3 regions of the Aestuariimicrobium sp. G57 genome follow, and region 2 is predicted to be linked to each of the others. Evidence: riboswitches for the same ligand, from Rfam matches in the RefSeq annotation. Region 2 holds a riboswitch; each other region holds the start of a gene.

Evidence for each region. Region 2 has a riboswitch for cobalamin ahead of ACQCX5_RS11200 (prenyltransferase/squalene oxidase repeat-containing protein). Riboswitches for the same ligand answer to the same signal wherever they lie in the genome.
Region 1: linked by a shared signal. The riboswitch ahead of ACQCX5_RS02465 (ribonucleoside-diphosphate reductase subunit alpha) and the one ahead of ACQCX5_RS11200 (prenyltransferase/squalene oxidase repeat-containing protein) in region 2 are both predicted to bind cobalamin.
Region 3: linked by a shared signal. The riboswitch ahead of ACQCX5_RS09840 (FG-GAP repeat domain-containing protein) and the one ahead of ACQCX5_RS11200 (prenyltransferase/squalene oxidase repeat-containing protein) in region 2 are both predicted to bind cobalamin.

Annotation. Positions count from the first base shown of each region.
Region 1 is NZ_JBNINW010000001.1:521,109-526,958, forward strand. It holds gene ACQCX5_RS02445 (ABC transporter substrate-binding protein) at 1-410, opposite strand, end outside; tRNA gene ACQCX5_RS02450 (tRNA-Met) at 565-638, shown strand; gene ACQCX5_RS02455 (hypothetical protein) at 964-1,590, shown strand; gene ACQCX5_RS02460 (SDR family NAD(P)-dependent oxidoreductase) at 1,667-2,494, shown strand; cobalamin riboswitch at 2,986-3,195, shown strand; gene ACQCX5_RS02465 (ribonucleoside-diphosphate reductase subunit alpha) at 3,328-5,850, shown strand, end outside.
Region 2 is NZ_JBNINW010000004.1:255,991-261,840, forward strand. It holds gene ACQCX5_RS11185 (ABC transporter ATP-binding protein) at 1-784, opposite strand, end outside; gene ACQCX5_RS11190 (CbiQ family ECF transporter T component) at 781-2,010, opposite strand; gene ACQCX5_RS11195 (hypothetical protein) at 2,014-2,985, opposite strand; gene ACQCX5_RS11200 (prenyltransferase/squalene oxidase repeat-containing protein) at 2,982-4,157, opposite strand; cobalamin riboswitch at 4,247-4,386, opposite strand; gene ACQCX5_RS11205 (CsbD family protein) at 4,505-4,705, opposite strand; gene ACQCX5_RS11210 (class I SAM-dependent methyltransferase) at 4,972-5,589, opposite strand; gene truA (tRNA pseudouridine(38-40) synthase TruA) at 5,586-5,850, opposite strand, start outside.
Region 3 is NZ_JBNINW010000003.1:598,611-604,460, forward strand. It holds gene ACQCX5_RS09840 (FG-GAP repeat domain-containing protein) at 977-2,290, opposite strand; cobalamin riboswitch at 2,357-2,477, opposite strand; gene ACQCX5_RS09845 (NAD-dependent epimerase/dehydratase family protein) at 2,563-3,249, opposite strand; gene ACQCX5_RS09850 (carbohydrate ABC transporter permease) at 3,260-4,090, opposite strand; gene ACQCX5_RS09855 (carbohydrate ABC transporter permease) at 4,090-5,010, opposite strand; gene ACQCX5_RS09860 (ABC transporter substrate-binding protein) at 5,017-5,850, opposite strand, start outside.

The DNA.
Region 1 (5,850 bases), on a different contig from region 2:
GCGTTCTGCGAGTTGGCCTTGCGCAGGAACTCGATGCTGCCCACCACCGCGTTCGCGTCGAGGGCGGTGCCGCTGGCGAACGTGGCGGTCGGGTGCAGTGTGAAGCGGTAGGTCAGCCGGTCCTCGCTGATGGTCCAGGCGTTGGCGAGCAGCGGGCGCAGCGTGCCCTCGCCGTCGACCTTCACCAGCGTCTCGTAGACGTTGTAGAGCAACACCTGCGGGATGGCGGCCTGGGCGTTCTTGATCGGGTCGAGCACCTGTGGCTCGTCCGAGGCACCCACGCTGATGGTGCGGCTCGCGGACTGTTGCGTGCCCGGGAGGTCATTGTTCAGGCAGCCCGCGAGCAGGGGCAGGCTGGCGGCGGCGGCGCCGAGCCCGAGCACGTGGCGGCGGGTGAGGTCTGATGACATTGACACTCCAGTGGGTTCGGCGGCGGCGCCGCGCGTGTGACTGTCCGAGTCTACGGGAGGTGCTGGTGGGACGGGTGGGTCTGTCGGCTGGGGGCGAACGCGGACCGACCCGATTTGGCATCTCGGGCGGGGTCCACTAATGTAGAGCGAGCGACGCGGGGTGGAGCAGCTCGGTAGCTCGCCGGGCTCATAACCCGGAGGTCACAGGTTCAAATCCTGTCCCCGCTACTCCGAAGAACCGCCCCTGACATGGTGAAAACCTAGTCAGGGGCGGTTCTGCTTGTGTTGGGGCTTCTTGTGTTGGGCTCCAGCAGATTGCCCCTGAACGCAACAATTGCCCTAGTGCCAGCACCAGGGCAACTGTTGCGTTCAGGGGCAGTTCGTGGGCGCTACCCCTGCGGCACCGGCGTGATTCTTATCCATGGTGGTTGACGCATGCTGGTTCTGCGCACCAACCCAGGCTCGGCGTGCCCTTGACCCGCCCGTGCACTACCTTCTGGCGGTGCAACCGGACGAGGCAGGCCTCGTCCATGGGAGGGACAGGGACCCCGCAATGGCGAACCACGACATCGTGCTCGAGTCAACAGGGCAGTTCGAGAAGTACCGCGACCCAACCCGGCTGGCAATCGGGCTCGGCATCGCGGTGGTGCTGCTGCTGCTCGCCACCCTCGCGTGGGTGAACTACGACGCGATCGCCGAGAGTGCCTCGAACTACACTGGCCGCCGCGCGGCGCTCCGCGACCTGGTCGCCCCGGCGGCGGTGGGCATACCGCTGCTGCTCGCGGTGCTCGCTGCCACCGAGGTGTGGGGCACATCGATGCAGTGGCGAGATCCCGGCACCGGCGAGCGGCTCAAGCTCAAGATCACCGGGCCGGTGTTCCAGGTCGCCGCCGAGGCCGGGCAGGTGCACCAGCGTTTCGCCACGGGCGACCCGAGGGTGTACCTGCCGGTCAACTTCGGCAAGAACGGCCAGGTCGGGCTGGCCGTGCACACCCTGCCGAAGCAACAGCGGGCGTTCGTGAGCGTCACCGAGGGCTATGGCAAGAAGGCGAAGCCGCTGCCACTGATCACGCTCGAGGGCAACGCGGCGGTGGCACTGGATGCTGTCGAGAGCCAGGAGTGGGCGCAGAAGGCGCACAAGGTGGTGCTTGAGAAGTACCTGGGTGGGGCTGCGGGCTGACGAGCGGGGGGACTCCGCCCTCGCCAAAGCGGGCACGCGAGCGTACGATTTGTGACACATGTCACAGGAGGCAGTCATGCCCAGTGCTCTCGTCACAGGCACCAGACAAGGGATCGGGGCCGCCATCTGCCTGCGGCTGGCAAACGCCGGTTGGACGGTGCACGCCGGGGTCCGGGAAGAAGCCCAGGCCGAGCACCTGAGGGCACAGAACCCCCTGATCAGGCCCATCCAGCTGGACATCACCAACGAGCAGCATGTGACCACCCTCGCCGACCGGCTGGGCGGACCACTGGACGCCGTGGTGAACAACGCCGGCATCGCCCATGGCGGGCCCGTCGAGGCCGTTCCCCCGCACGAGTGGCGCGCATGCTTCGACGTGAACGTCGTTGCGCAGGTGGTGGTCACGCAGGCGGTGCTGCCCAAGCTGCGCGAGTCGCAGGGCCGGGTGGTCTTCATCTCGTCCACGGTGGGGCGCACTGTGGCCACGCTCGAGGGCCCGTCCAGCGCCTCGAAGTTCGCGCTCGAGGCGGTGGCCGACATCCTGCGCATTGAGCTGCGGCCGTGGCAGATCTTCGTCAGTGTGATTGAGCCGGGGCCCACCAACACCGAGACGTGGCGGAACATGGGCGGAATGCTCGACGAGATGGAGGCCGGGCTGAGCCCTGCACACCGCGAGCTGTACCGGCAACACCTGTTGGGGCTGCGAAAGCTGTTGAGCACACTGGGCAGCCGCGGTGGCTCCCCCGACCTGGTGGCGAAGTACGTGGAACGGGCGCTGACGGATCGCCACCCGAAGGCCCGGTACGCGGCAGGGGCGCAGGCTGTGGTGCTGGCGAACATGGGACGAGTGCTGCCGACAAGGGTCGGTGACGCGATGGCGGCGCGTATGGGTGGGTGGAAGTAGGGGACATCGAGCTTCGGCTTCCTGCGCTTCAAGCAGCTGATCGAGCAGGTGTTGGGACGAGGTTTGCCCCTGAACGCGACGGTTGCCCTTGTGCCGGCACAAGGGCAACCGTTGCGTTCAGGGGCAACGGGTGGCGGCGCCCCTCTGTTGCGGGGACGCCGCCGGCTGGGCTACCGGGCGATGTCGCTGCTGCAGGCCTCGCCCTCGGCGTTGCAGCACGAATCCACCTGCCGCTCCCCCGTCAGCACCGAGACCGGGACCGCGCAGCAGGCGTCCCCGCGCCACGCCTCCAGGCCCTCACGGACGGCGAACGCCGCGATGACAAGCGCAGCGACCGAGTCGGCCCAGGCCCAGGCTGAGGTTTGCCCCTGAACGCGACGGTTGCCCTTGTGCCAGCACCAGGGCAACTGTTGCGTTCAGGGGCAGTTCGTGGGCGCTACCCCGCGACCACATCACTACATCCAGGTAGTTACACCAGCGTGATTCTCATATATGGTGGTTGACGCAGCTGGTTCTGCGCGCCACCCCAGACGCGCAGAGGCAACAGGGAACCCGGTGGGAAACCGGGACTGCCCCGCAGCGGTGAGTGGGAACGAACTCCGTCATCAAGCACTGGATCGGCCGATCCGGGAAGCGACGGACAGTAGGCCAGGCAGCATCTGCCCACGAGTCCGAAGACCTGCCAGCGCCCCGTCCCGAGCGGCGGGGGTCCGCGACCTCGTGGGAAGGTCAGGGGACGAGACGAACCTGTCATGGGCTGCGCCCATGTGTTCGTCCCACCCTGTCGCCCATGGGCCGTGGAAGCACCGAGCAGGTTCTTTCACGAGGGGTGAATGACTTTGACCACGACCGCCAACGAACACACCGGGATCAGCGTCGTCAAACGCGACGGCCGCCGGGTCGCCTATGACGGCTACGAGATCGCCAGATCCATCCAGGAGGCCGCAGCCGGCCTGGACGATGAAGTGGCCCGCGCCACCCAACTGCGCTCCGAACTGGAGATCACACTGTTCGACGGGATCACCTCGGAGCAACTCGACGAGGCCGTCATCCAGGTGGCCCTGCAGAACGTCAAGGACGATCCCGCCTATGACACCATCGCCTCACGGCTGCTGGTGAAGGGCTTCTACAAGGCCATCTTCGGCCAGGGCGTCACGCGCGAGCAGGTGTTCGCCCAGCATGCCGAGGCCTTCGTGGCCTTCGTCCACCGCGGCATCGAACTGGGCCTGCTGGACGAGCGTCTGGCCGGTTTCGACCTGCACCGACTGGGCCGGGCCCTCGACCCCGCCCGCGACGACCTGCTGCGCTACATCGGGGTGCAGACCATGAAGACCCGGTACATGATCTCGTCCCCTGACAAGCGGCCCATGGAAATGCCGCAGTTCTTCTGGATGCGCGTGGCCATGGGACTGGCACTGCACGAGGACGACCCGGACGCGGCTGCCATCGCCTTCTACGACAAGATGTCGCGCCTGGAATACCTCGCGGCGGGTTCGACCCTGGTCAACGCCGGCACCCCGTATGCGCAACTGTCCAACTGCTTCGTGATGCAGATGGAGGACGACATCGAGCACATCGCCAAGTCGGTGCGCGATGTCATGTGGCTGACCAAGGGCACCGGCGGCATCGGGTTGTCGGTGACCAAGCTGCGCAGTGAGGGCTCCCCCATCACGTCGAACAACACGGCCTCGACCGGGCCGATCCCGTTCATGCACACCATTGATTCGACGCTGCGGGCGGTCAGCCGCGGCGGCAAGAAGTTCGGTGCGCTGTGCTTCTACATCGAGAACTGGCACCTGGACTTCGCACAGTTCCTCGACCTCAAGCAGAATTCCGGCGACCCGTACCGGCGCACCCGCACGGCCAACACCGCGGTCTGGATCAGCGACGAGTTCATGAAGCGCGTCGAGGACGACCAGCCCTGGTACCTGTTCGACCCTGCTGAGGTGCCGGACCTCGTCGAGTTGACCGGGCGGGCCTTCTCTGAGCGCTATCGCGACTACATCGACCTCGCCGAGGCCGGGCAGCTGCGGCACAAGGTGATCGGTGCCCGCGAGCAGTTCAGGGCCATCCTGACGACACTGCAGGCGACGTCACACCCGTGGCTGACCTGGAAGGACACCATCAACACCCGCGCACTCAACGACAACACCGGCACGATCCACCTGTCCAACCTGTGCACCGAGATCACGCTGCCGCAGGACCGCGACAACGTCTCGGTCTGCAACCTGGCCTCGATCAACCTGTCGCGCCACGTCACCGGACGACGCGGGCGGGCGAAGGTCGACTGGGCGCTGCTGGCCGAGTCGACCCGGCTTGCGGTGCGCCAACTCGACAACCTCATCGACATCACCATCTCGTCGGTGCCCGAGTCGGAACATTCCAACGAACAGAACCGGGCCCTGGGCCTGGGGGTGATGGGGTTCACCGAGGTCACCGAGCGGTTCGGCTATTCCTATGCCACCACCGAGGCCTATGACCTGATCGACGAACTCATGGAATTCGTCTCGTGGCATGCCATCGATGCCTCGGCAGACCTTGCCCGTGAGCGCGGGTCGTACCCGAACTTCACCGGATCGAAGTGGCACAAGGGCATGGTGCCGGTCGACACCCTCAACCTGCTCGCGAACGACCGCGGTGTGCCGGTCGCGGTCGACCGCACCGAACGCCTCGACTGGGCCGCGTTGCGCACCAAGGTGGCCGGTGGCATGCGCAATTCCACGCTGTTGGCGATCGCGCCGACTGCCTCGATCGGGCTGGTGGCGGGCACCACGCCGGGGCTTGACCCGCAGTTCAGCCAGATCTTCAGCCGCGCCACCAGTTCGGGCAAGTTCCTCGAGGTCAACCGCAACCTGGTCGACGACCTGCGCGAGGCCGGGCTGTGGCAGTTGGTGCGCGAAGACCTGTTGCGCCACCAGGGCGACCTTGCCAAGGTTGCCGCGGAATCGCCGCACTACGGCGTGCCGGCCGAGTTGGTCGAGATCTACCAGACCTCGTTCCAGTTGCCCGGGCGCGCCTACCTCGAGGTCGCGGCGCGGGCGCAGAAATGGGTTGACCAGGCGATCAGCCGCAACATCTACCTGGCCGACCGGGATGTGTCGCGCATGCTCGACCTGTACACCGAGGCCTGGCGCATGGGGGTCAAGACGACCTACTACCTGCACATGATGCCGCGCCACACTGCCGAGCAATCGACGGTGCGGGTCAACAAGTCCGAGGCCATCGTCCGGGGTGGCGCAGGTACGGGTGTCGGGGCGGGGGCGGTGCGACGCGGGTTCGGCGCCGCTGCGCTGCAGTTGGCCGAGCCCGTCGTGGTGGACGACGTGGGCGCCTGCCCCACCGACCCGATGGAACGC
Region 2 (5,850 bases):
CGCTCAGGGGCACCGGGTGCCAGTCCATGACCCGGGCCAGGTCGGCCAGCGGGGGAACGACATTGCTGTGGGCCAGCACCTCGCCGGGGCTGCCGAGCACGGCCCGCCCGTCGCCGGGAAGCCAGAGCATCGAGTCGGCGGCGTGCATCACCCGTTCGAGGCGGTGCTCGGCCAGCACCACCGTCAGGCCCACCTCGTGCACCAGCGTGGTGATAGCCGAGAGCACGTCCTGGGCCGCGGTGGGGTCGAGGGCCGAGGTCGGCTCGTCCAGCACGACGATGCGCGGCTGGGCCGCGAGCACCGACGCGATCGCGACCCGCTGCTGCTGCCCGCCCGACAGGCTGGTCAGGGGGCGGCGGCGCAGGTCGCCGATGCCGAGCAGGTCGAACGTCTCTTCGACACGTTTGCGCATGGCGTCGTGGCCCAGACCCAGCTGTTCCATGCCATAGGCGACCTCGTCCTCGACGGTGTCGGTGACGAATCCCTGGATCGGGTCCTGGCCCACAAAGCCGACGACATCGGCCAGGTCGCGGGGACGGTGGTCGCGGGTCGAGCGCCCATCGACGAGCACCTGGCCGTCGAGGCGTCCGCCGGTGAAATGCGGCACGAGCGCATTGATGGCCCCCAGCAGCGTCGACTTGCCCACGCCGGTGGGCCCGACGACCACGCACAGGTCACCCTCGGGAATGGTGAACGACACATCGTCGAGCACGGGCGCGCGGTCGGCCGGGCCGTCACCGTCGGGGGAGTCGTACCAGATCGAGACGTGGTCGAAGGTGATCACCGGGGCTCCTCGTCGTCGGTGGTGGCGCGGGTGGACGCTGCCGGGGTGGGTGCCGCCGGTTCACTGAACAGCAGTGCGGCGGCGAGCAACACTGCCGCCGCGACCATGCCCAGTGTCAGCGGCGGCCACTGCAGCGGGGTCGTCCGGGGGAACAGCACGGCACTGTTGGTCGCATCGATCACGCCGATGACCACGGCCGCGGCGATGCCGCAGGCGACCAGCGCGGTGTCCTGCCAGTGCCAGGGGTGGGGACGATAGCGACTGATCTGCTGGCCCCTTCCGGAAAGGTGCAGCCCCACCAGCATCATCGCGGCCGCCACCCCCATGCCGACCAGCGCCCACACCTCGGCCCCGCGAATCGAGAACAGGGCGTAGGTGGCCCCGACCATGCCGAGCAGGCCCACCAGCAGCAGGGCGGTGACGGCTGCCCCGAGCGCTCCCGGGACGGCCCGCAGACGGCGGCCGTAGCCGCGCGATTCCATGGCGGTGGCCAGCCGCATCGAGCGTTCAAGCGCATCCTCCATGACCGGCACCAGGATCGCCAGCACGGCACCCAGGCCCTTGCTGCGGCCACCCCTGAGGCGCCGCGCACGTCGCACGCGTCCGATGGATTCGATCAACTGGGGCGCCACGCTCAACGCAATCACGACGGCCACCGAGACCTGGTTCAGCGCGGCGGGCACCGACTTCAGCGCCTGGCGCGGGTTCGCCAGCGCATTGGCGGCGCCCACGCAGATGACGATGGCGGCCAGCCGCATGCCGTCATAGGCGGCGGCCAGCACGGCATTGAGGGTGACGGGGCCACCGAACCGGATGCCGGCCATCCAGTCGGGCAGGTTGGCCTCGGGCAGGGTGAACAGCACCAGCCCTTCACGCGAACCGCCGAGCAGCGCGGTGAGCACCACCCGGAACCCGATCACGACCAGCGCGAGGGTGATGTAGGCCCCGACCGACCGGGCCCACGGGGCATCACTGCGACGCAGCACCGTGACCAGCAGCACGGCCGCCACGACCAATGCCAGCAGCAGCGGGTTGGCGGTGAAACTCGCACAGATCGCGGCCCCCACGGCCCAGCCCCACCACGCCCACGGGTGGGTGCTGCGGGCCGCCGGACGGGTGCCGACCGCCGGGCTGCCGGCCCCGGGAACGCCGGCCCCGGGAACAGTCGAGCCCGGCCCGGCCACCGGATGGGTGGCCGAACCGGGCAGGACGGCAGTGCGGGTCATCGCTCAGGCCAGGTCGTCGTCATCGAGCCCATCGGCCCGACGGCGGCGCACGGCCACGACAGCGCCGGCGGCGCCGGCAGCAACCAGGCCGACGGTCGCGGCCACGGCCCACGGCGAACCGGTGCCGCTGCTGCTCGGACGCTCAGCCGCCACGGTGGTGGGGCTGGCGGTGCCGGCGGGCGAGGTCGCCGCGGTGCTGGCAGCGGCGATGCTGGACGTCACTGGCGCCGACGGGGTGACGGCCGACGGCGGTGCGCTGGTGCTCGCAGTCGTCGGTGCCTTGCTGGCCGCCGACGACGGCGCGGTCGCCTTGACCGTGGTCGGCGCGGTGGTGGCCTGCGTGCGGGTGGCTCCGCTGGTGGCCCTGGACGTGGGTGCGGGTTTCGGCGCACTGGTCGTCCGGGGTGCGGTGGTCGTCGGCTTCGGTGCGGTGGTCGTCGGCTTGGCCGTGGTCGGCGGCGCCGAGACATACGGCTGCAGGCCGGCGGGTTTCAGCACGGTCGACAGTGAGCTCGAGCAGTTGGGACGGCTGCTGTAGCACCAGCCCTGGACGCTGCCCGGCTTGGGCGAATACTGCTTGGCGCCGCGGGTGGAATACGTCCACGAGCTGCCGGCGCTGGCGTGGTAGTACTGCCAGTAGCCGTCGGCGGTCGTCCACTCATTGCCCTCGATGCAGCGGTTCGGCAGGCCGTTGAGCTGGCAGATGAACCCGTCGTTCGAACTGCGCTGGGTGATCGAGATGCCCGCGTTCTGCAGCGCCTGCCACCCGGACGACGGATTGCCCACACACGTGTTGGCCACGGTTTCGCCGTTCGGCCCGACCACGACCAGCCACACCTGACCGGACTGGGTGCACGTCGAGGCCGACGCGGGCAGGGCGGCGTGGGCCACCCCGGTGGGCACCAGTCCAGCAGGGACGGTGCCCACGAGGGCGGCCAGCACGGCCAGGATGACGATCCGCGCGATGCGGCTCATCGGTTGCGGCGCCCGCGGGCGGCAGCACCCGCGGCGACCAGGGTCGTCGCCACACCGGCGAGCAGCACCACAGGCAGCGTCGTGTCGTCCGAGGTGCCGGTCGAGGGCAGCGGACGCGGGGTGGTGGTGGCAGCCGGGGTGCTGGTGGTCGGCGCGCTGGTGGTCGGTGCGCTGGTGGTGGGCGCGGGGCTGCTCACCGGGGCGGTGGTGCTCGGCGGGGCCTGCAGCTCTGCGTCGAGGTAGTTCTCGCCGGCGAGCAGCAGCAGCGCCTGCGAGGTGGCCATCAGGTCGGGCTCGGTGCCGTCGGGGCTGTTCGGCAGGCCGGCGCCACCGGTCTTCGCCTGCTGGGCGACCAGGTAGGCGATGGCATCGCTCATGTCGAGGCCGGCGGCGAGCAGGCCCTGGCCGACCATGGCGGTGGCATTCGCGGGGGAGTAGCCCGGCCACGAGCCGTCGGCCTGCTGGGCCGAGGCGGCCCAGGTGATGGCCTTGTCGAGGGCGGTGCTGACGGCCGCGCCGCCCTGTCCGCTGGCCTCGAGGCCCACCAGTGCGGCGATCGCCACACCGGTCGAGTCGACGTCGATGGCGAAGGTCACGGGGGAATTCCAGGTCTCCAGGTAGCCGAAGGCGCCCGAGGCGTCCTGGGCGGTCACGAACGCATCGATCGAGGCCTGCGGCACCGTCTCGCCGGCGCGCACGAGCGCGATCACGGCATAGGGCAGGTTGAACATGCCACCCGCATCAGGCTTGCTGACCAGCCCGTCCTGGATGATCTTGATGAGGTCGACGCCGCCGTAGTTGGTTGGGTCGGCGCCCAGGGCCTGCACGGCGATCGCGGCAATGGCGACCTTGCCGGCGGCACCGGGGTTGGTGGCGTAGGTCTTGGCATCAGCGCGCAATGCGGCGTCCATCTCGGCGAGCACGTCAGCGTGCAGGCCGGTCGGGGCCAGCGAGATGATCGAATCGGCCAGGGTGCCCGTGCTGAACGCGGACGGATCGGCCTTCCACTGCGCGGCCAGCCAGTCAGCGGCGGCGGTGGCCTGGCTGCTGGGGGCCGCGGCGGGCACCATCGGGCCCGCGAGCGGGGCCTGGGCCTGCGCCATGCCGGCAGCGACGGGCGAGACGAACAGTGCGGCCGCAATCCCGGCGGCGGCGACATGGCGGAGCTTCATTGGCTTCCTCTCAACTGAACCAACGAAGGGTGCGCAGTGTCGCGCGCCTGGAGTCCGTTGGCCACGACGGACGTGACCCTGGGGCCACGGGGTGGGCGCTCGCCACGATGGGTACTCCGACTCGGATGCGCCAAGCACATCCTCACGGCTGCGGGTCAGCTCCGGATTCGCACCGGATTCCCCCAATAGCAGCGATCAGGATCAACCTACCCCAGACCGCCGACAAGTTGACCACTGCCCATGGGTAATGGGTATGGGGTGGACATGCCGGGGCAATAATGCGACCCGCCCCCCGGGTGGTGGTGGGGGACGGGCCGCGGGTCAGTCGGCGTTTGGTCTGCCTTGACTCAGAACTTGTCCTTGGCCTCGTCAACGAGGTCACCGGCGGCGTCCTTGACGTCTTCACCGGCCTGCTTCACATGGGCTTCGCCCTGCTGGAGCTTGCCCTCAGCCTCAAGGCGTTCGTTGTCCGTGGCATCGCCGAAGGCTTCCTTTGCCTTGCCCGACAGTTCGTCGGCGGCGTTCCTGATCTTGTCCCCGAGCCCCATGGCAACCTCCCTCGGCCAGGTACCTCCCGGCCTGTTCTGTCGACGGTACGCCTCATCTGCGCGCGGTTCAGGCGGACACAGCAATTCGTCAGATTTGCTCAGTCGTCCTCGGGGTGGGGCGGCCTCGGGGTGGGGGGCACCGCCCTGCCACGTTGCCCCTGATCGCAACAGTTGCCCTTGTTCCGGCACAAGGGCAACTGTGCCGTTCAGGGGCAGTGCCGTTCAGGGGCAACCGGACGACGTGAGCCGCGCCAGCGCCAGGGCCCTCAGTCGTCCTCGGGCCGCGTCACCCGCAGCACCCGGAACCCCTTGGCGCTCGCATGCTTCGCACACGCCCAGCCCTCGCTGACCAGCCACTGCTGCAGTGAGTCCGCGCCCAGGTTCTTGCTGACCACCAGCCATGCCTCACCGCCCGGTGCCAGCCGGGGCAGCCACGTCAGCAGCAACTCGTGCAGCGCCTGCTTGCCGATCCGGATCGGCGGGTTCGACCAGATCTGCTCATAGCGGGCATCGCGCGCCAGCACCTCGTCGGGCGAGCCCGCGAACACCTGGTCGCCCACCCCCGCGGACGAGGCATTCGCCCGGGTCAGCTCGACCGCGCGGGAGTTCACGTCGACCGCATCGACGCTCGCTCCCGGGCAGGCGGCCGCCAACGCCACGGTGATGGGCCCGAAGCCGCTGCCCAGGTCGAGCAGCCTGATGCCGTCGCCGGCCGGGGGAGTGGTCTCACGGAACAACACCGCCGTGCCCGGGTCGAGCCGACTGCCCGAGAACACGCCGTTCGCCGAGGTGAAGCGGTGGTCTCGTCCCCAGATCGTCGCGGTGACCTCACGTTCGCGGGCCGGGGCCGCAGAGGGTTCGGGCGATTCGAAATAGTGGCTCATTCAGACTCCTGTTGCTGTGGCTCGTCACGGCGGCTGCGGGCCTGCGCCGCCCGGGCGGCCAATTGGTCATCGGGTGGGTAGCCGACTTCGCTGAGCGTCAGCCCCGAGGCGGGCATCACCGTCACCGACGAGTCCCTGGCCCCAGCCGCGAGCAACCCGGTCACCCAGTCGACGTCACGGCGCACCTTGCCCTGGTTCGTCCCGGCCAGCCCCACACCGACCACCGCACCCATCAGTGAGCGGACCATCGAATGGCAGAAT
Region 3 (5,850 bases), on a different contig from region 2:
TCTAGTGGGGCCGCGGGTGGCGGCCTGTTCTTCCGGCAGCTCCGGGGTGATGGCCCCATCGATGCCTTGCGGACGCTGCCAAGTGTAGGACGGCCGGGCTGCGCGGCCAAACGGCTGGTCGGGGGTGGTTGGTGCGCGGCGGGTGGATTGCCTGCCGGCGGGAACATTGCCTGCCGGCGGGAAGTTTGCCGTGCGGCGCCGCGCGGCAAAGTTCCCGCCGAGAGGCAAGCTTGCTTCCAGGGGGCAAACATCGCGCCAGGGCCTCCACCACGGCCCAACACCTGCTCGACCGCCGGCACTGCCACTTCTTCAGAGCCACCAACCCGCCCCCTTGCCTGCGCGACCAGGGTCCAGCCGAGCCGCGTGACCAGAATCCGGCCGGACCGGACCGATGGGACACCTCAAGCGGTGATTCGAGCCAGGCCTGCCGGAATCCGGTCACGAGCTGATGCGCGCTGGGCGAGGGGACGACCTGGGCTCGGCCGATGCTTCGTCCGACGGCCTGGGGGCAGCGCGAGAGCGGCGTGACCAGAAACCAGCAGGAGTGTGCCGGATGAGCAATCAAAGGCGCGACTCGGGCCAGTCCTGCCGGAATCCGGTCACGAGCTGGGTCACGGATCTGGGACGGCGATCCGGGCTGGGCTGAGGGAAGCTTGCCTCCAGGGGGCAAACATCGTACGAGGGCCCCCACCACGGCCCAACACCTCGACCGCCGGCACTGCCCACCCCTCCAGGGCCACCCACCCCTGTGCGCGCCCGACCTGATGAAGCCGCGGACCAGAATCGGGCAGGAGCGGGCTGAATGGGCACATGACGTGGCGATCCGGCCCGAGACTGCCGGAATCTGGTCACGCCCGGCCGGGTGGCGGCGGGCTGGCTGCCGCCCCCGACAGCAACCCGGCCGGTGGACGAGCCCATCGTCCACCGGCCGGGTCTGGTGTCAGGCCTCGAGCGGCCTCAAGCCCTCAGCAGGGCATCACGCCATCAGCACATAACCCTGCGCACCGGTCAGGATCTGACGTGCACCGCTCCAGCTGCCGACGCGGTTGGTGTAGGCGAAGACCGCGCCGTCATCACGCTGGCCGACCAGGTCGCCGCGGCCGTCGCCCGACAGGTCACCGGGGCTGAAGGCGAGCGTGAACCCGGTCCAACCCCGACCGACCTGCTGGCCCCACGAGATGCCTCCGGTGGCGGTGCCGCGGTAGGACCACAGCGTGCCGTCCTCGCGAATCGCCAGCAGGTCGCTGAGGCCGTCACCCGAGAAGTCACCCACGCTCAGCAGCTGGCGCATGCCGCCCCAGTTCTGGCCGATGTGCTTGATGCCCGTCAGCCCCTGCGGGGTCAGCGTGTACCTGAACAGCGCACCGTCAGCAGCACGACGGGCCACCACGTACTGGGTCGGGCCGCCGTCGAGCGAGCCGACCGGCACGATCATGTCCATGCCGCCCCAGTTCTGGCCGGCCTTCTTCCAGCCGGTCAGGTAGCCATTGCCCACGCCCCGGAACAGCCACAGCGAGTTGTCGTCGCCGCGACGGGCCAGCAGGTCACTGCGCTTGTCACCATCGATGTCCGCGATCTGGGTGATGTGGGTCATGCCGTCCCAGCCAGTTCCCACACGGCCCTGCCAGGTCAGTTCGCGGGTCGTCGAGCCGGTGAAGACCATCAGCACGCCGTCCTGGTCGACGGCGTAGACATCGGCGACCTTGTCACCGTTCTGGTCACCCTTGACACCGGTGACCGGGGTCGCCACCTGCGCGGGCGCCTTGGGCGTGGGCTGCCAGACCGGCGGCTGCGCCGGGCCCGTCTGCCAGCTCACGTAGTGCCATGCCTCGACGGTGCCCGGCTTGGGCTTGGACGAGGCCGCGCCGACCGAATAGAACGTCCAGCCCACCTCAGCGCCAGACACGGCCCCTGACCAGTACGACCAGAAGAAGCCCGCCGGGATGGGGTCGGGGTAGCCGTCGAGGGTGTTGATGAAGCCCGACCGCTGGCCCACGGCGAACCCGGCACTGGCCAGTGCCGTCAGGCCGGTGCCGAACTCGGTGGCGCAGCCAGCACTCTGCTCGTTCTTGTCATTGACCACCAGCACCCAGACGTAGTTCGCGGCCAGGCAATCAGCCTCGGGCAACGATCCCGGCTTGACGGTGACCGCCGCCGGGACGACCGCCGGCACCACCTCGGACGCCGCGGGCACGGACGCCGCGGGCACGGACGCCCCGGCCGGCATGGCCAGCCCGAGCAGCAGGCTGGCAGCGGCCCCGACCGCCAGCAGTGAACGTCGAATACGCACGATGTATCCCTTTCGAAGAGCCCGCGAAGGGTTCTCGAAAGGGGTAGCCGGCTGTGGCCGCCGTCCCGATGTCCTCGCGGGCGATGGTGTGGACGTCGGCGTTGGTCCGGCTCGCCCGCCAGCCCCGTTCGCACGGGAATGGCAGGTCACGGTTGCGGGTCAGCCCGGGAATCACACCCGGTTCTCGGCACGACATCTGCACACTATCGGCCCGGTCAGCGGGCGCGGGCAGCAGGGGTGGGCCGTGGACGCCCAGCCCCCACCACCTGCCCTCAGCCCTCGATCAGTGTCACCGGTGCCCCCGTCACCGCCAGCGCCCGGTGCCCGAACGGCATCTGCAGGCACTCCTCGACCACGTCGGCCAATTGGCTCGCCGCCAGCGCCGGCACCGGCGTGCCGTCATCCATGAACCGCTCCGTGCGGCCAAGCCCCCGCGGCCGTTCCCACAGCGGCCAGGCCTCGTCCGATGTCGGGAACGCCAAGCGCAGCGACGTCACCCGCATGTCGAACTGCCCCGCGAACTCGTGGCAGGCAAACTCGGCCAGCCGCTTGCTGAACCCATAGGTGTCGGTGTTGTCACCACGCCCCCGCGGGTCGACCGGCACCCGCAAATACTGCTCGAAGACCGACATCGACGAGATGTGCACCATCGGGACGACGGCATCGCGGCATGCGCGCAGGCATTCGACGACCGAGCCGACGTTCACGGCATAGGCCAGCCCCGTGCGTGCGGGCGGCTCGTCGGCCTGCGGCACGATCGCGGCCAGGTGGACGACCAGGTCGGCGCCCTCGACGACCCTGGCCACATCGGCAGGTGACAGCGCATCGATGCGGGTCTGGTCGGGCGATTCGTCGGTGACGGCGGCGTCAGCCACCAGCACCTGGTGGCCCCGGCGGCGCAGGTTCTCGGTCAACCAGCCGCCCACGCTGCCGGCGCCACCGATCAGGGTGAACTTCATGGGGTTCCTCTCATTTGATGCCACTCATCGTGACACCCCGCACGAACCAGTTCTGCGCAAACAGGAAGATGATGAAGATCGGCACCAGGGTGATCACCGAGCCGGTCATCACGGTGGCCAGCGACGTCTCTTCGGCATTCAGCGAGGCCAGGCCCACCGTCAGCGTGTACATGTCCCCCGACTGCAGCGCCACGAGCGGCCACAGGAAGTCATTCCAGTGCCACAGGAACACGAAGACCGCGAGCGTGGCCATGATCGGCTTGAGCTGGGGCAGGATGATCGACCAGAAGATGCGCAGTTCACCCGCACCGTCGACCTTGGCCGCCTCGATCAGCTCATTCGGGATGCCGGCGATGAACTGCCGCATCAGGAACAGCGCCTGCACATTGGCCACCGTCGGCAGCACCAGGCCCCAGTAGGTGTCGAGGCCACCCAGTTCGCTGACCAGCAGGAACTTCGGGATCAGCGTCAGGTGGTAGGGAATCATCATCATCGCGATGATCAGCCAGAACATCAGCCCACGACCAGGGAAGTCGACCTTGGCGAAGGCATAGGCGGCCAGCGAGGCCAGGGCCAGCACCAGCACCACGCCGAGCACGGAATAGATGGTCGTGTTGAGCATCCATTGCACCATCTCGCCGCGGCCCAGCAGTCGGGTGTATTCCGACAGGTCGATGCTCGTGGGCAGCAGTGAACCCGGCAGGCTGAACGGCTTGCCCGGCTGCACCGACAGCACCAGCATCACGAAGAACGGGAAGCAGGTGACCACCGCCACCAGGGCCAGCGGCAGGTGCGCCCCGACGGCGCTCCAGACCTTGCGTCGTGTTGAGCGGGTGGCCATCAGTCGTCCTCCCGGAAGAATCGTCGCTGGATGATGGTGATCACGACCGTGATGATGAACAGCACGACGCCAGCGGCCGAGGCATAGCCGAAGTAGCCGTACTTGAAGCCCTGGTCATAGATCATGTAGACGAGTGAGTAGCTGGCGTTCACCGGTCCGCCGCCGGTCATCACATAGATCAGGTCGAAGACCTGGAACGAGGCCACGATCTCGAGCACGAGCACGAAGAACAGCGGCCGTTTCAGGCCCGGCAGCGTGATGTTGGTGAACCGCTGCCAGACATTCGCCCCGTCCAGTTCGGCGGCCTCGTAGTGGTCACGGGGAATGTCGAGGATGCCCGCCATCAGGATGAGCATGTCGTAGCCGAACCGGCTCCACACGGCCACCACTGCCAGCGACGGCAGCACCAGCGTGCTGCTCGAGATCCAGTCGATGGGACCGATGCCGAACAGCCCGAAGAACCAGTTCAGTGGACCATTGGACGAGTAGATCCAGGTCCAGATGACGCCGGTGGTCACCAGCGAGGTGATCACGGGCAGAAAGAACGCGGCGCGATAGATCTTGATGCCGCGCACCGACCTGGCGGCCATCGAGGCCATCGCCAGCGAGACGATGACCACCAGCGGCACCGCGATCAGCGAATACACCAGCGTCACGCGCAGGGCATTCCAGAACACGGGGTCGTCGAACAGCGTCTGGTAGTTCTCGACGCCGACCCACGAGAAGTCACCGGCAAGGTTCTGAGTCATGAACGACAAGATGATGCCGCCGACCGCGGGCCCGGCACGGAAGAGCAGGAACAGCAGGACATAGGGCAGCACGAAGACCAGGCCAAGGATGGCCGCCTGGCGCGCCCCGGGCCGGCGGGAGCGCTTGCTGGGCGCCCCCGCCGGCTCGATGACAGATGAAGGAATTGACATGGCCTCTTACTTCTTGGCCAATGCCGCGTCGATCTTGGCAGCGGCGTCGTCGAGGGCCTTCTGGGGCTCCTTCTGGCCCAGCAGGGCGGCCTGCACCTCAGGCTTGATGATGCCCATGATCTCGGTCGCCTTGGGCGACTTGGGCTCGGTGACGCCCTTGTCCATCATGGTCGACAGCACCGCCTCGGGCGTGCCTTCCTTGTACAGGCCGGTCACGTCGCTGCGCGGCGACTGCTGGTTGCGCGGCGGCAGGAACTCCTTGAGGTTCTCGGGGGTGTTCTGGAAGTTGAACCAGGCCGCAGCCGCCTGCTTGTTCTTCGACTCGTTGAAGATCACCCAGGCGCCGACGTTGCCGTAGCCGGCGGACTTCGCATCGGCGAGCGGTTCGGCGACGACGAGTTCGTCCAGCTTCAGGCCGTTGAGCAGCAGCGAGGCGGTCGAGCGCGAGAACAGCATCGCGACCTTCTTCTGCGCGATGGGGCTGGTCTCGACCGGCAGCTGCTGCGTCAGGGCGTCCTTGGGCGTGTGGCCGCCGTCGACCAGCCACTTGGCGAACTCCAGGGCACGCAGGCCCTCGGAACCATTCAGCGTGGCCTTGGTGCCCTCTTCGTTGAGCACGGTGCCACCCGCGCTCCACAGCAGCGGGTAGAACGAGCCGTTCAGCGTCATCGTCGGGGCGGCGTCGTACTGGGTGATGTAGTAGCCCTTCTCTTTCAGCTTCGGGGCCAGCTCTTTGACCTCGTCAAAGGTCTTGGGGTAGTTCGCGGCGTCGATGCCCATGGCGTCCCACACCGGCTTGACGTGCAGGGTGGTGGTCAGGCCCATCACGGTCGGCGCGCC